DNA from 2 places in the Paracoccus sp. R86501 genome. Region 1 is predicted to be linked to the other one. Evidence: riboswitches for the same ligand, from Rfam matches in the RefSeq annotation. Region 1 holds a riboswitch; the other holds the start of a gene.
What was found. Region 1 has a riboswitch for cobalamin ahead of SJY40_RS13240 (energy-coupling factor ABC transporter permease). Riboswitches for the same ligand answer to the same signal wherever they lie in the genome.

Region 1 (7,827 bases):
GCCTGTTCGCTGCCCCCGCATACGCTGACCCCGGACACCATCGCGGAAATCAAGCGCCAGACCGTCGCCATGGCCCGTGCCCTGCATGTGGTTGGCCTGATGAACGTGCAGTTCGCGCTGAAAGACGGCCAGATCTTCGTCCTGGAGGTGAACCCGCGCGCCAGCCGTACGGTGCCTTTCGTCGCCAAGGCCACCGACAGCGCCATCGCATCGATCGCCGCACGTCTGATGGCGGGCGAGCCGATGTCGAACTTCCCCGAGCGCGCGCCCTATCCCGCGAATGCCGGCCCCGAGGATGATCTGCCCTTCGCCGATCCGCTGACCCTGGCCGATCCGATCACCCCTTGGTTCAGCGTCAAAGAGGCCGTCCTGCCCTTTGCCCGCTTCCCGGGCGTCAACACGCTGCTTGGGCCGGAGATGCGTTCCACCGGCGAAGTCATGGGCTGGGACCGCAATTTTGCGCGGGCCTTCCTGAAGGCGCAGATGGGTGCCGGTGTGGAACTGCCGCATGACGGTTGTATCTTCGTGTCGGTTAAGGATTCGGACAAATCGGACGCACTGGCCGCGGCTGCGCGCGATCTGGTCGCCATGGGCTTCACGCTGATGACCACCTCGGGGACGGCCGATTTCTTGGCCGCTGCCGGTGTGCAGACGCAGCGGGTCAACAAGGTCTATGAAGGGCGCCCTAATATCGTCGACCGGTTGAAGAACGGCGAAATCACCATGGTCCTGAACACGACCGAAGGCGCGCAGGCCATCGCTGACAGCCGCGAAATCCGCGCCGTCGCGCTCTATGACAAGATCCCCTATTTCACCACCGCCGCGGGCAGCATCGCGGCCGTCGCTGCGATCAAGTCGCGTGGCGAAGGTGAAGTGGGCGTCCGCAGCCTTCAGGCCTGAAATTGCAATCGCCGGCCCCCATCCGGGGTCGGCGATTGACCTTTGTCAATCGACCTTGGGTCAAGGTTCGAATCGCGACGATCTTCTGCTAGCACCACCTTGGATTGCAGCCCGCTGCGCCTGGATCGACGGCATTCGATGTATATCGTGTTTGGTCGGTGGCGCCTGATGGGCCAAGATCACCCCATGTGATGCCAGAGGTTCCCATGTCGCAAGCCACCGATGCCGAACGATATTTCCTTGAACTGGTCAACCGCGCGCGTGCGGCGGATGGCCTGCGTCCCGTAACGCTGGAAACCCATCTGAACAATTCGTCGAACAGCCACAGCGGGTGGATGCTGCGCAACGATGTCTTTTCGCATACGGGCGCGGGGGGATCGTCGGCCTCCGACCGGGTCCGCGCCGCCGATTTCCCGCTGGAGGTCAGCTGGCGGGTAACCGAGAATCTGGCCTATGTCTCGGTCGATCGCGACGGATCGCTGCTGGATGAGGTCCAGCAGCTGCATACCAACCTGATGAACAGCCCCGGCCACCGCGCAAATATCCTGGACCCGAATGTCGAATATATCGGCGTCGGTCTGCAGGTCGGCGAATTCGACGGCCATCAGATCCTGATGGCCACGCAGAATTTCGCCTCGACCTTGGGCAATGTGAACCTGGATCTGGCGGCGGGGGTGACGGTCACCCAGATCGACCGCCCCTTCATGGGGGCGATGTCCAAGGCCAATTGGCTGGACGCGCATGAGCCTTTGACTGTCAGTGCCTCGGGGACGGCGGCGGATGATCGGATCGTCAAGGGCGGTGCCGACAATACCCTGTCTGGCTTGGGCGGTGACGACCTGATTGCGGGGGGCGCGGGCGATGACGTTCTGCGCGGCGGTCAGGGTCACGATTTCATCATGGGCCAGAAGGGGAACGACCGACTGCTTGGCCAGAATGGCGACGATGTCCTGTCCGGCGGGACGGGGGCCGACAGGCTGCTGGGGGGTGCGGGCCGCGACCACCTGAAGGGCGACGGCGGAAACGACCGCCTGTTCGGGCAGGCGCACAACGACCGTCTGCTGGGCGGCGGCGGCAATGATACGTTGGATGGCGGCTTTGGCCGCGATACGCTGATCGGCGGTGCGGGGGCTGATCGTCTGACCGGCGGCGGCGGCGCGGATCAGTTCATCTTCGATGGCAACATCGGTCGTGATGTGATCACCGACTTTACCGCCGGTCAGGATCGCCTGCTGATCGCCGAAGCGCTGATCCCGGGCTCGATGGCCGAATTCATGGACGATCATATCCGCCAGACCGCCGATGGTGTGGTCATCGACCTGTCGGGTAACAACCGTATTCTGGTGCAGGGGCAGGATCTGTCGGTTCAGGACGTGGCCGACGACATCTTCCTGTTCTAGGCGCGCGCCAGAAGATAGCAGTCCATGATCCAGCCATGCGCGGTCCGCGCGGCGGCGCGCCTGTCGATGATGCGGGGGCCGACCTGCGCAACCGTGCCATGCTCTAGCATCTGCTGCGGCATGCCGAGGAAGGCGCCCCACCAGATGCGTGTCTGTCCGGGCATCCGGTCGAAGGCGCAGCCGCCGTCCAGCATGACGACCAAGCGATCAACGCCCTCGGGCCAGCCGTGATCGCGCAATTGACGCCCGGTGGTGATCTGCACCGGGGCGCCCAGATCGTTCAGCGGAATGGCATGGGCCGCGCAAAGCGCCTGAATGGCGGTGATGCCGGGAATGACCGAGACCGCCAGATCCAGCCGCGCGGCAATGCGCAGACTGCTGTCATAGAGCGCTGGATCGCCCCAGACCAACAACGCCACCTTGCCGCCATCGGGCAGGTGCCGGTCGATCTGACCGCGCCAGGCATCGGCGATGGCATCGTGCCAGCGATCGACCCCGCCCAGATAGTCGGGGTCGCCCGCGTCGCGGCGCGGCAGGTCGAATTCCGCCAACTGCACCGCCGCTTTGGTCAGATGCCGATCCAGCATGGCACGTCTAATGCCCGCCAGATCGGCCTTGTCGTCCCCCTTCAGCGGGATCAGCACCAGTTCCGCCTGCTGCATGGCGGTGATCGCCTGCAGGGTCAGATGGTCCGGATTGCCCGTGCCGATCCCGATCAGGGTCAGCGAGATCATGCGTAGAGGCGCTGCGTGACCAGCCCGGTCCTGCCCAGCCCGTGCATGGACTTGGCACCAGCCAGCACGGCCAGATCCACCAGCGGTTCAAGCGCGATGACCAGCATGTAGGCTGCGCCGAAGGTCGCGACACCGGACCATGCCTCGACGCCCTGACCATAAAAGGCCCAGAAGGCGACCCATGCGACGACGCCGCCTTGGAAGGCCGTTGACAGCGCCAGTGCCTGACCATAGGTCAGATCGACATAGGCGGTCTTCGGCGCGATGATCCGGCCAGCCAGCGCCGACACCGCAAACAGCGGCACCAGAAGCGAGGTGACGTTCATCCCGTATTGCGGCAGATCGGCGGGTGCAAAGAACAGCCCCTGCGTCAGCAGTCCAAGCGCCAGTCCGATGGCCGCAGGCGCCGCGCCGAACAGCAGGAACAGGGTGGACCCCATGATCAGATGCACCTCGGAGACGCCGACGGGGGCGGTGGGCAGCACCTGGAAGAAGACGAAGGTGGCGATGGTGGCCAGCAGGCTGCGACCTGCCAGCGACAGAAGCCCGCGTTCGCGCAAGGCCTCGAAGGCGATTTTCAGCGTATAGACGCCTGCCGTGGCTGCGGTGGCATAGCCAAGGATCAGCTTGGCGCCAGTCACGACGCCATGTTCGATATGCATGTTCAGTCTCCTGTAGCCGTCATCCCCGACGGCGGGAAAATTGTCTGCATGGCCGGTTTCCTGGCTTGCGGGTCAGCGCGTGGCGTCGGCCTTCCCGGGCCCAAGGCGGCCCAGTGACACAAGTGACGCACGCTCTCCGCATACAGTCGCGGGGGCGGCTGAGGCTTCGGGTGCCGCGATTGGGTCCACCCTTCCTCATTCCCGATGAAGCCCGACGCTTGGGCGTCTTCACGGGCACCATTCAGGGGATCAGATAGACGTGATCGGACCGCGCGCGTCAAGTCGCGGCGGGGGCGATCATGTGAAAGAACGTGCCGGTCACCTGACCGCCATCCGTCGCGCGGAAGGACCCGGTTTCGGGCACCGCCGCGCCATTGGCGTCGGTCACGCGGGCCAGCGGCGCATCCGGCTGGTCGGTGATCGAGGCATAGTGGAATTCATGCCCCCGCAGCGCCTGTTGCCCGATGCCCGGAAAAGGCGCGACCAGATCGGCGCGGCGGTATCCCAGATGCATGCGGCGCTTGTGATAGCTGGTTTCCAGCCCCAGCAGTCCCAGCATGCGGTGGCGTTCGCCCGTGGCATCGACCAGCCCCGCCCCAAGCGCCATGTATCCGCCGCATTCACCATGCACGGGCCGCGTCGCGGCAAAGCGGTGCATGGCGTCGCGGAAATTGTTGGCGGCGGCTAGCCTCGGTGCGTGCAGTTCGGGATAGCCGCCCGGCAGCCAGCAGCAATCGGAGCTGTCATCGGGGGCTTCGTCCGCCAGTGGCGAAAACGGCAGGATCGTCGCGCCCGCCTTGCGCCACGCCTGCAGGACATGAGGATAGGTAAAGCTGAAGGCCGCATCGCGGGCCAGCGCGATCCGCCCCCCCGGTGGCATGATCGGCAGGGGCGCATCGGCATGCGGCAGGGCGCGGCTGGCGGCGGCGGCGATGATGCCGTCCAGATCGCAATGCGCGCTGACGAAATCACCGGCGTGGTCAAGGATCGCCTGCAGTTCCGGCGTTTCTTCGGCCTGCACCAGCCCCAGGTGGCGTTCGGGCAGGGTGATGTTGCCTTGGCGGGGCAGGGCGCCAAGGACGGTGATACCCGCCTCGGCCATGCCTTCGCGGATCAGGGTGTCGTGACGGGGCGAGGCCACGCGGTTCAGCACCACACCCGCAAAGGGCAGATCGGGGCGCAGCGTGGCAAAGCCCCGCGCCACCGCTGCCGCCGATTGCGCCTGACCCGAGACGTCAAGGATCAGCACGACGGGCCAGCCCATCATCTGCGCCACCTCGGCGCTGGATCCGATGCCGGTCTCGCCCGCCTTGGCCACCCCGTCGAACAAACCCATCGACCCCTCGGCCAGAATGATGTCGGCATCGGGCTGGCCGGTGACATGGCCGATGATCCGTCCCGGCTGCATCGCCCAGGCATCCAGATTGAATGACGCTCGCCCGGATGCCGCCGTGTGGAACGCTGGATCGATGTAATCCGGTCCCGACTTGAACGGCTGCACCGCCATGCCCCGCTGTCGCAGTGCGCTCAGCAGGCCCAGCATCAGCATGGTCTTGCCGGTCCCCGAGGCGGGGGCGGAAATCATTAGTCCGGGGGTGCTCATTCGGGAAACCTCGGTTCTGGGCCGACGGGGCGGTATCGGCGGTCGTAATCGGCGGCGTAGAGGCGGCTGTCGTCGAAACCCTCGGCACCAAGGGCGGGGCCGACAAGGATCAGCGCAGTGCGGTCGATGCCTTGGGCATCCTTGGCGATATCGGCCAAGGTTGACCGGATCACCCGCTGGTCTGGCCAACTGGCCCGCCAGACGACGGCGACGGGGCAGTCAGGCCCGTATTGCGGGGTCAGATCGGCCACCACCTGATCCAGCGCGTGGATCGACAGATGGATCGCCAGCGTCGCGCCGGTTGCTGCAAAGGCGGTCAGGCTTTCGCCAGCAGGCATGGATGACGCCCGCCCCGGCGTGCGGGTCAGCACCACCGATTGCGCCAATCCGGGCAGGGTCAGCTCGCTTTCCAGCGCGGCAGCGGCGGCGGCGAAGGATGGCACCCCCGGCACGACCTGTACGGGAATCTCCAGCGTCCGCAGGCGACGCAGCTGTTCGCCCATCGCTGACCAGACCGACAGATCGCCCGAATGCAGCCGCGCCACATCCTGTCCCGCCGCATCGGCCGCCTGCATTTCCGCGACGATCTGGTCAAGGCTGAGGGGCGCCGTGTTCACGATCCTCGCGCCGGGCGGGCAATGGCTCAGCAGGGCAGGCGGCACAAGGCTGCCCGCGTAGAGGCAGACAGGGCAGGCCGCGATCAGGTCGCGCCCGCGCAGGGTGATCAGATCGGCCGCGCCGGGGCCTGCCCCGATGAAATGGATGGTCATGGAACCTCTGCGATGGCGATGGTGAAGCGGCCACAGGCCGAGACGATGCGCGGGCCGGTCAGGCGCGCGCTGGGGCCGGCAGCAACAAGGGCCGCAGCCTCGGCCACCGATCCAGTGGCGTGAAGCGACTGGACGCGCGGGGATTGGGTCGGGGTTTCGACGCCTGCGACCGAGACGATCCGCAGGGGCAGTCCCAACCGGGCCGCCAATGGGCGCAACAGGCCGGCGCGTTCGGGAATGGTGGCCAGCACATCCACATCACCGACCGATCGGGCCAGCGTCTCCAGCGGGGTGTCGGCGCGGCAGCCGATGCCAGCGACCCTCATGCCGTGACCGCCCATTGCACGACGGGACGCGAGGGTTGCCAGCCGCGCATGCCACCCAAGGGGGCCGCGCGGGCGATGTCGATGCGGATCAGATCGCCGCCGCGACGGGCTGACAGGGCGGTCAGCAGGCTTTCTGTCTCCAATGTCACCGCATTGGCCACAAGCCGTGTGCCGGGGGGCATCAGGGGCCAAAGCGCCTCAAACAACGCAGCCGATCCCCCGCCGCCGATGAAAACGGCATCCGGTTCTGGCAGGTCGGACAGCGCATCAGGCGCACGCCCATGAACGGGCGTCACCAGATGACCGACGCCGAAGCTGGCGGAATTCTGGCGGATCAGGTCCAGCCGGTCTGCGCGCGGCTCGATGCAGATGGCCCGCCCCCCCGCCAGCGCCCATTCGACCGAGATCGCCCCCGATCCGCCGCCGATGTCCCACAGTAGCGCACCCGGGCGTGGGGCAAGGGCGGCCAGCGTCATGGCGCGGATGGGGGATTTCGTGATCTGGCCTTGATGCGCGAAATCATCATCGGCGCGACCGGGGACCGTGCCGATCCCCGTGCCGCGCGGCAGGTCAGCGCCGTCGATGGCAATGGCCACGGGGGCGGCGATGTCGTCGGGTTGGATGTCACCCGCACGGGTCCGGCGGATGCGTTCCGCGGGACCGCCAAGACGCTCCATCACCGTCAGCCGCGCAGCCCCGGCCCCTTGGCCACGCAGCCATTCGGCCAGCGCGGCCACCGCCGCTCCGTCGCGCAGGGTCGCGATGATGCGGCAGCCGCGTGCCAGATGCGGGCGCAGCCGCGCGAAGGGCGCTGCGTGCAGGCCAAGCGTCACCGCGTCTTCGGCCCGCCAGCCAAGGCGTGCGCAGGCCAGCGCGATGACGCCCGCAACGGGCAGTGCGACCCATTCATCGGGCGCAAGATGGGCTGCCAGCGTGCCGCCCGCCCCATGCCAGAAGGGATCGCCCGAGGTCAGCACCACCACCCGCCGCCCCCTTGCGGCCAGAACCGGCGCGATGTCGAAGGGCACGGGCCATGGGCGGCCCTTATCCGCGACCCCGGCCAGGGCCAGATGGCGTGGCCCGCCAAAGACCAGATCGGCGGTGGCCAGAGCCTCTCGGCTTGCATCGGGCAGGCCGGGCAGGCCATCTTCGGTCAGACCGATGATCGTCAGCCAAGGCTTATCCATGACACGCATCCTGCTGCTGGGCGGCACATCCGAAGCCAGCGCCATGGCGCGATTGCTGGCGCAGGCGGGCATCAGGGCGCAGTTTTCCTATGCCGGACGCACGGCGGCCCCCGTGGCGCAACCCTTGCCCACGCGGATCGGCGGTTTCGGCGGCATCGATGGTCTGGCGCAGCACCTGCGGCAGGGCGGCTTCACCCATCTGATCGACGCGACCCATCCTTTCGCGGCGCAGATCAGCGGCAATG
Region 2 (7,827 bases), 1.7 Mb from region 1:
CTATTCCCAGTGGAACGACCGCGGTGATTACCAGGCCATGCTGCGCAGCGCCGAGATGCGCCGACGCAACCGCGAGATCCACGGCATGTGCAAAAGCTTCGAGCCGGTCATGTACGAGGTGCAGGCCGTCTTTGGCCGCTGATGCTGCAACTGCATTATAGTCGTGCAATTGCGTCGCCGCCTGTTAACGTCGCCGCAAGGGACAGCAGAAGGAACGGCGTATGGCAGGACGCATCATCACCGTGGCCCAGCAGAAGGGCGGGTCGGGCAAGACCACGTTGGCGGTGAACCTGGCGGTATCGCTGCACGGCCGGGGACATTCGGTGGCCTTGGTCGATACCGACCCGCAGGGCAGCATGGGCCGGTGGTTCATGGAACGCATGCAGGCGCAGGGCGAGGATGAGGCGATGGATTTCTCGACGTCATCCGCATGGGGTGCCAGCTATGAGAGCGAGAAGCTGAAGAAGCGCTTCGATTTCGTCATCATCGACACGCCCCCCAAGATCGACAGCGACCTGCGGCCATCGCTCAAGGCGGCGGATCTGGTGCTGGTGCCTGTTGCGACCAGCCATGTCGACCTGTGGGCGACCGAGGGGGTTCTGGACCTTGCGCGGCGTGAAAAAGCCGACGTGCTGGTCGTCTTGAACCGCGCCCGTCCCAACACAAGGTTGTCCGCCGAAGTCGCTGAAAAGGCAAAGGAACTGGGCGCAAGCGTGGCCGAAGTCCAGATCGCCAACCGTGTCGCCTATGCCGAGACGCTTGGTCAGGGCCTTGGTGCCATCGAGACTGCCCGATCAGGCCCCGCCCGTGCCGAGATCGCCGCCCTGACCGATGAGATCCTGGCGCGGCTGGAGGTCTAGACCGGCAGAATCGCCAACCCGTCGGGGGTCTGGACACGGCGCAGGGTGATCCCGAAGGCACGGGTCATCAGGTCGTCCTGCAGCACCTGATCGGGGGTGCCGTCGGCGATGATGCGCCCCTCGGCCAGCAGGACCAGCCGTGTGCAGAACCGCGCTGCCAGCCCCAGATCATGGATCGAGGCGATGACGCCCCGCCCTTCGCTTGCCAAAGCCGCAAACAGCCGCATGGTGGCCAGTTGTTGCGCCGGGTCCAGCCCGGCGATCGGTTCATCCGCCAACAACAGCGGCGTGTCCTGCGCCAGTGCGCGGGCGATCAGGGCGCGGGCCTGCTCGCCCCCGGACAGGCGCTGCGCGGTACGGTGGGCGAATGCCTCCAGTCCCATGCGGGTGATGGCGCGGTCGATGGCCTGCCGGTCGGCGGATGTGCCCCCGCCACCGGGCCATGCAAGGCGACCAAGCGAAACCAGATCACGGACGCTGACCGGCCATGCGATTTCCTTGGCCTGCGGCAGATAGGCGGCATGTCGGGCACGGGGGGCCGCGGCCATCTGCGCCAGCGATGACTGCCCCGTGGCGGGGATCAGGCCAAGGGCGGCCTCCATCAGGGTTGATTTGCCCGCGCCGTTAGGACCGATCAGGCCGATGAATTCGGATGGGCCAACGGTCAGGTCGATGCCTTGCAGCACCGGGCGGTTGCGCCGGATCACCGACAGGTCTTCAAGCCTCAGCATCAGATGCGCCCCCCGCTGCGGGTTTTCCAGATCAAATGCAGGAACAGCGGCGCGCCGACGATGGCGGTCAGCACCCCCAGCTTCAGGTCGCGTTCGGGGGTGATGACCCGCACCGCGATGTCGGCTGCCAGCAAAAGCGCCGCCCCCCCGAGCGCCGAGGCGGGCAGCAGCCGCGACGGGCGTGCCCCGACCCAAGGGCGCAGCAGGTGCGGCACCACCAGCCCGACAAATCCGATGGCCCCCGCAACCGCCGTCGCGGGGCCGACGATCAGCGCCACCCCGGCGATCAGCCGCCAGCGCAGGGTGGTGGCGTCGATGCCGAGGGCCTGCGCCGCAGCCTCGCCTAGGGTCAGGGCATCAAGCCCACGGGCCGTGGTGGCGATCAGCGCTGCCCCCAATGCCATCGGTGGCATAGCCAGCGCGACATGGACCAGCGACCGGTCGGCCAGCGATCCCATCAGCCAGAAGATGATCTCATTCGCGGCATAAGGGTTGGGCGAGAGGTTCAGCACCAGCGCCGTCCCCGCACCTGCCATGGCAGAAATCGCCACCCCCGCCAGGATCAGCGTCACCGATCCTCCGCGTGGGCCCGCCAAAGCCACCAGCAGGCCGATGCCGATGGCCGCCCCCGTCAGCGCCGCAGCAGGCAGCGCCAGCGCGAAGGCCAGCGAAGCCCCCGTCTGGATGGCGATCACCGCCCCAAGCGCCGCCATGCCCGACACGCCGATCAGCCCCGGCTCGGCCAGGGGGTTGCGCAGATAGCCCTGCATCGCGGCGCCGGTCAGCCCCAGCCCCGCGCCGACGGCCACCCCAAGCAGCGCACGCGGCAGGCGGATCTGCCGCATGACGATGGGCAGGGGGCCCTCACCCCCAAGGATCAGCGCCTTGAGGCTGGCCAGCACGCCCACCCCCGCAGGTCCAATCAGCAGCGATGCGACGAACAGCGCCAGCACCAGCGCGACCAGCAGGCGGAAGAGGGGCGTCATGGCAGGCTCTCGATGGCGGACAGGATGAAGGGCGTGCCGCAGATCCATGTGTTGTCGGTGGTGACGGAGGGTACCTTGGCAGCATGGCGCAGCGCGGGGTGATCCAGGATCGCCTCGGCCCGCGACTGGCCGGGCCAGCGGGCGCCGGTGACGATCAGATCGGGGGTGGCCATGACCATCTGTTCCAAGGGCAGCGCGCCCGGGCCGGTGATGCCCAGATCGGCGGAGATGTTCCGCCAACCCGCCTGCGTCAGGATGGTGTGGGACAGCGTCTGCCCCCCGGCGGTGAAGCCGTTCGCGTCATAGAACATCGCCCGCCCCTTGGTCCGCTGCGGGATCCGCGCCAACCCCGCGTCAAAGCGCGCCAGCAGATCGCGGGCCGCATCCTGCCGTCCCAGCAGATCGCCTATGCGGATGATCTGGTCGCGGATCTGTGGGATGGTGTCGGCGGGCGGCAGGATCTGCACCGGGATGCCAAGGTCCTGCAGCATCTGTACGGCGGGCCCGGCCGAGAACTGTCCGGTCAGCACCAGATCGGGGGCCATCAGATAGATTTCCTCGGCGCGGCCATGGTTGGCGGGCAGCGCCTTGGCGGCATCTGCCATGGGCGACAGGTCGGGGTCCTGCGCATAGCTGCCGACCGAGATCAGCTGCCCCGGTGCCGCCAGCATCAGCGCCAGCTGATCCGTGCAAAGGTTCATGGAAACAACCCGCGCAGGGGCCGCCAGCGCCGGTGTCGCCACCAGCGCCAGCATCAGTGCCAGCCTAGAAAGAGGCACGCAGCCCCGCAAAGATCGCCCGGTCGGATGTGCCATAGCCCTCAAGCACCTGGTATTCGCGGTCCAGCAGGTTCTCGACCCGCAGATAGCCGGTGGTGGTGGGGGTCAGGTCACGCTCGATCTGGGCGTTCAGCACGGTGAAGGACGGCATTTCCGTCCCGTCATCCAGCAGCCCGTCCTGATAGGTTGCCTGAAGGCTGGCGCGGGTGGAGGCGTTTAGATCGCCCTCGACCCGCAAGGTCGCGCTGCGTTCGGGCACGCGGTTCAGCGGATCGCCGTTCGGGTCGCGCGTGTCGGTATAAGTCAGGTTGCCAGACAGGCGGATGCGGTCGGTGATGGCGATTTCGCCGGTCAGTTCGATCCCCTGGGTGCGGCTGTCGCCGGTGATCTGTTCATAGCCGAAGTCGTCCAGCGAATAGTCGATCAGATCGGTGATCTTCGCACGGAACAGCGTCACGCCGAAGCTGACGTCGGCGGTGGGGGCATAGTCCAGACCGATCTCGGTGCCGATGGCGGTTTCAGGGGTCAGGTCGGGATTGCCGCCCCATGTGGCATAAAGCTCATAGGGGGAGGGCGCGCGATAGCCGCTGCCGTGCTGGCCACGCAGGGTGATGGTGTCGGTCGCGCGCCAAGCGATGGCCAGACGCCCGGTCTCCTTGCCGCCGAATTGCGAATTGTGGTCGTGACGCGCCGACAGGGCGATATCGAGATCAGGCGTGGCGGCCCATTGCGCCTCGGCATAGAGTGAATTCGTCAGATAGCGTGCGTCGGTGGCATCGCCCTGAAAGCGTTCGTCACTGTGGCTGGCACCCCACGCAAGGGTCACGTCCTGACCGACAAGCGTGGACCCGTCATAGGCGTATTCGGTCCGCTCACCCTCATAGGGATAGGTGAAGCCCCCGAAGGTTTCCTGCCGCGAGGTTTCGCTTCGCTGCACCGAAAACGCGTGTTCGGTTACGCCCATGGTGTAATCGGCAAAGACCCGCGCCCCGCGCATGATGCCCGCGCTGCGGTCGGCATTGTTGACCAGCACCGGGAAGTCGCCATCGGTGTCGACGCGGGTCTTCTGCCAGAAGCCCGCAACGCCCACCGTCAAATCGGGCGTCAGGTCCTGACTGGCCGAGAGGGTAACGCGGGTGGCGCGGGCGCCGTCGTCTTCGGTATTGCCGTCGTTCTCATCGGCGACCGAAAAACCGTCGGTTTCGTAATGCTGCACCGTCAGGGCGGCGCGCTGGGTGTCGTTGGCGGCCTGCACGCCATAGGACAGGCGCGTGCTGTTGTTGCTGCCGTATTCCACGCCCGCCTGCTGGTGCAGACCCTGACGGTTGGCGTCCAGCGTGGTGATGGAGACCACCCCACCGATCGCCTCGGAGCCGTAGAGCGCGCTCTGGGGGCCCTTCAGCACCTCGATCCGGGCGATGTCGCCGGTCAGCATGGCGCCCGCGTCAAAGCGGATCTGCGGGGCCGAGGGGTCGCTGACATCGATGCCGTCCACCAGCACCTTGACGTATTGCGTCGGCAGACCGCGCAGGCGCAGCGTCGATTGCGTGCCGAACCCGCCGTTCGAGGTGACCGACACCCCCGGAAGCGTCGCAAGGTAATCCACCAGACGCGTAGTCCCGTCGCGCTGCAGATCCTCGCGGGTGATGATCTGGACGTCGGCGCCCGTGCGGCCCGGCTGGGTCGCTGTCTGATTGGCCGACATGATGATGGGGGGCAGCATGACGGGTGCTTCCTGCGCGGCGGCAATGCAGGGGGCGGTCAGGGCGGTGGCAAGGCAAAGGCGGGACAGCAAGGGCACGTTCTGCATCCTTCGGGATGCCCGGACCTGTCGCGGCCGGGCGGGTATGGTCAGCTGCGGCCCCAAGGGACCCCAACGGCGAATACCACCTCGACGGAAGATCCGTTTCACATATGCGCCCCGCATATGCTTTGGGTGATCGCGCTCGGCAGGTCTCCTGGCTGGGCGGGTCGTCGCTTGACCGGGCCTTCCCACCCCCATCGGGGACAGTGGCATATCCGACCTTGCTGACCGCTGACAGTTGCGGGGGCAGCCGCAGACTTTCACTGCGTTCCCTTTTCACCGGGCGAACCCGGAACCGAGGCAGGATGGCCCTAGCCCATCACGCCCCCGTTACGCAAGATTTATCGGGTTCTAGGCATGACAGATGTCATCGACCCACCCGGGGACGGTCATACTGGCAGGCCCAAGGATCTGTTGGTCGAAATCATCGGCGTTGACGCTGGCCTCGAGGTTCAGTTCAAGGCATTTCGCGCCGTTGCGCCCCGCGTGCTGGGCAAATCCTGCCGCGGGATAGACGTTGCCCGATGTGCCGATGGCCACGAAGAGGTCACTGTTTTCCAGCACGTCCCAGATGCGTTCCATATGCAGGGGCATTTCCCCGAACCAGACGATGTCAGGACGCGGGGAGGGCTTGCCACAGGCCGGGCAGGAGTCCTTGGGGTGCATGACCATGGGGGCAGGCCAGTTGTGCCCACAGGCGGCACAGCACGCGCGGTTCAATGCGCCATGCATGTGGATGACATCGCGGCTGCCTGCGCGTTCGTGCAGATCATCGACGTTCTGCGTCACAAGTGTCAGGTCGTGATGCGTGGCCAGCCGCAGCAGCGACAGATGCGCGGCGTTCGGCTGGGCCTCGAGCGCGGCCTTGCGGCGCATGTTGTAGAAGGCGTGAACCAGCGCGGGGTCCTTGGTGAAGCCTTCGGGGGTGGCGACATCCATGATGCTGTGGTTTTCCCACAGCCCGTCGGACGCGCGGAAGGTTGCCAGGCCGCTTTCGGCGGATATCCCCGCGCCGGTCAGAATGGTGATGCGCATGGATCAGCGGCAGAGGCGTTCGGCCTGACCTGCAAAGTTGCGATAGCGGCGCCAGAAGGAATTGTCCGAATCGCGTTTGGAGGTGCGGATTTCCTGCGCACGATGCGGATCGCGGAAGAAAGCTGCGGCCTTGCGCTGGTCCGACCGTGACAGGGTCTGATTGGCAACCTGCTGGATGCAACCGCACAGGGGGGCATTGCCACGGGCGCGATCGGATCGCACGCAGGCATTGTCGATGGGTCCGGCCATGGCCAGAGGGGTGGTCAGCATAATGGTGGCTGCCGCGATCACCAGACGGTTCAGCATGGGCTGTCTCCTCGATTCTCGTCCTCGGATGTCGGGGATGCCGGTTGGTTCCGGTCTTTCTTGCCCTGACGGTTCCCATTGATACCAAAAAGGGGGGCACTTCTCAATCACGTTGCGGTCATTGCGATCTGCGCCGGGGGTTGCGTGACACGCGCAAGACCTGCATTCCGTGCAGATATGGTCGCGAATGCAGGAGCTGTGGGATGATCGAAGCCATCGGACTGGATGCGGATGACACCCTGTGGGAGAACGAGACCTTCTTTCGCGTGACCGAGGCCGAATTCACCGCCCTGTTGGCCGATCACGGAGAGGCCGAGACCATCGCATCCCGCCTGTACGACGTCGAGCGGGCGAACCTTGTCCGCTATGGCTATGGCATCAAGGGGTTCACCCTGTCGATGGTGCAGACTGCGGTCGAGCTGACGGATGGGAACGTCGATGGGCGGACCATCGGGCGTATCCTTGAGATGGGGCAGGATATGCTGGCCCATCCTGTCCATGCGCTGCCCGATGTCGCCAAGGCGCTGGAGGCGTTGCAGGGACGACGGTTGATCCTGATCACCAAGGGGGACCTGATGGATCAGGAACGCAAGGTGGCCGCATCGGGGCTGGCCGAGATGTTCGAGGCGGTCGAGATCCTGGTGGACAAGACGCCCGAAGCCTATTCCCGGGTGATGAACAGTCACGGCATCGCCCCTGATCGCTTTCTGATGGCCGGCAATTCGATGAAGAGCGACGTGATCCCGGTGCTGCAGATCGGCGGTTGGGGTGTGCATATCCCCCATGGGCTGACATGGATCGCCGAACATGCCGAAACGCCCGACCATCCCCGGCTGCGCGAACTGCCGACCATCGGCGGGCTGCCGGGTCTGGTTGCCGAAATCGAGGCATCGGCATGAGCGCCTTCAGCCGTCTTTCCGACAATGGTCGCGCATCGCTGTTCATGAGCGCGGCAATGGCGATGTTCGCGCTGGAGGATGCCTTCATCAAGACACTGACCGCCGCGATGCCCGTCTGGGAATTGCTGGCGATCACCGGGCTGGCGGCGCTGGGTGTCTTCTGGGCCAAACTGGCGATGCAGGGGCAGGCGATGTGGACGCGGGACCTGCTGCATCCGATGGTGGCCTTGCGCAATCTGGGGGAAATCATCGGCGCCTTCGGTTTCGTCATGGCACTGGCGCTGGGCGAACTGGCGACGACCTCGGCCATTCTGCAGGTGCTGCCGCTGACGCTGGTGTTGGGGGCGGCGCTGTTTCTGGGTGAACAGGTGGGCTGGCGGCGCTGGTCCTCGGTTGCGGTGGGCTTTGTCGGGGTGCTGCTGATCCT

Region 2: it holds a riboswitch for cobalamin, as region 1 does, so the genes downstream of both, SJY40_RS05155 (TonB-dependent receptor plug domain-containing protein) here and SJY40_RS13240 (energy-coupling factor ABC transporter permease) in region 1, are expected to answer to the same signal.

What each region holds. Positions count from the first base shown of each region.
Region 1 is NZ_JAXHPZ010000001.1:2,701,759-2,709,585, reverse strand. It holds gene carB (carbamoyl-phosphate synthase large subunit) at 1-900, shown strand, start outside; gene SJY40_RS13250 (CAP domain-containing protein) at 1,107-2,300, shown strand; gene cobF (precorrin-6A synthase (deacetylating)) at 2,297-3,034, opposite strand; gene SJY40_RS13240 (energy-coupling factor ABC transporter permease) at 3,031-3,696, opposite strand; cobalamin riboswitch at 3,729-3,953, opposite strand; gene SJY40_RS13235 (cobyrinate a,c-diamide synthase) at 3,974-5,299, opposite strand; gene cobM (precorrin-4 C(11)-methyltransferase) at 5,296-6,069, opposite strand; gene SJY40_RS13225 (cobalamin biosynthesis protein) at 6,066-6,395, opposite strand; gene cbiE (precorrin-6y C5,15-methyltransferase (decarboxylating) subunit CbiE) at 6,392-7,582, opposite strand; gene SJY40_RS13215 (cobalt-precorrin-6A reductase) at 7,581-7,827, shown strand, end outside.
Region 2 is NZ_JAXHPZ010000001.1:1,046,774-1,054,600, forward strand. It holds gene SJY40_RS05130 (antibiotic biosynthesis monooxygenase family protein) at 1-142, shown strand, start outside; gene parA (ParA family partition ATPase) at 222-860, shown strand; gene SJY40_RS05140 (ABC transporter ATP-binding protein) at 857-1,591, opposite strand; gene SJY40_RS05145 (FecCD family ABC transporter permease) at 1,591-2,577, opposite strand; gene SJY40_RS05150 (ABC transporter substrate-binding protein) at 2,574-3,356, opposite strand; gene SJY40_RS05155 (TonB-dependent receptor plug domain-containing protein) at 3,343-5,157, opposite strand; cobalamin riboswitch at 5,287-5,475, opposite strand; gene SJY40_RS05160 (NAD-dependent deacylase) at 5,512-6,195, opposite strand; gene SJY40_RS05165 (hypothetical protein) at 6,199-6,501, opposite strand; gene SJY40_RS05170 (HAD family hydrolase) at 6,705-7,400, shown strand; gene SJY40_RS05175 (DMT family transporter) at 7,397-7,827, shown strand, end outside.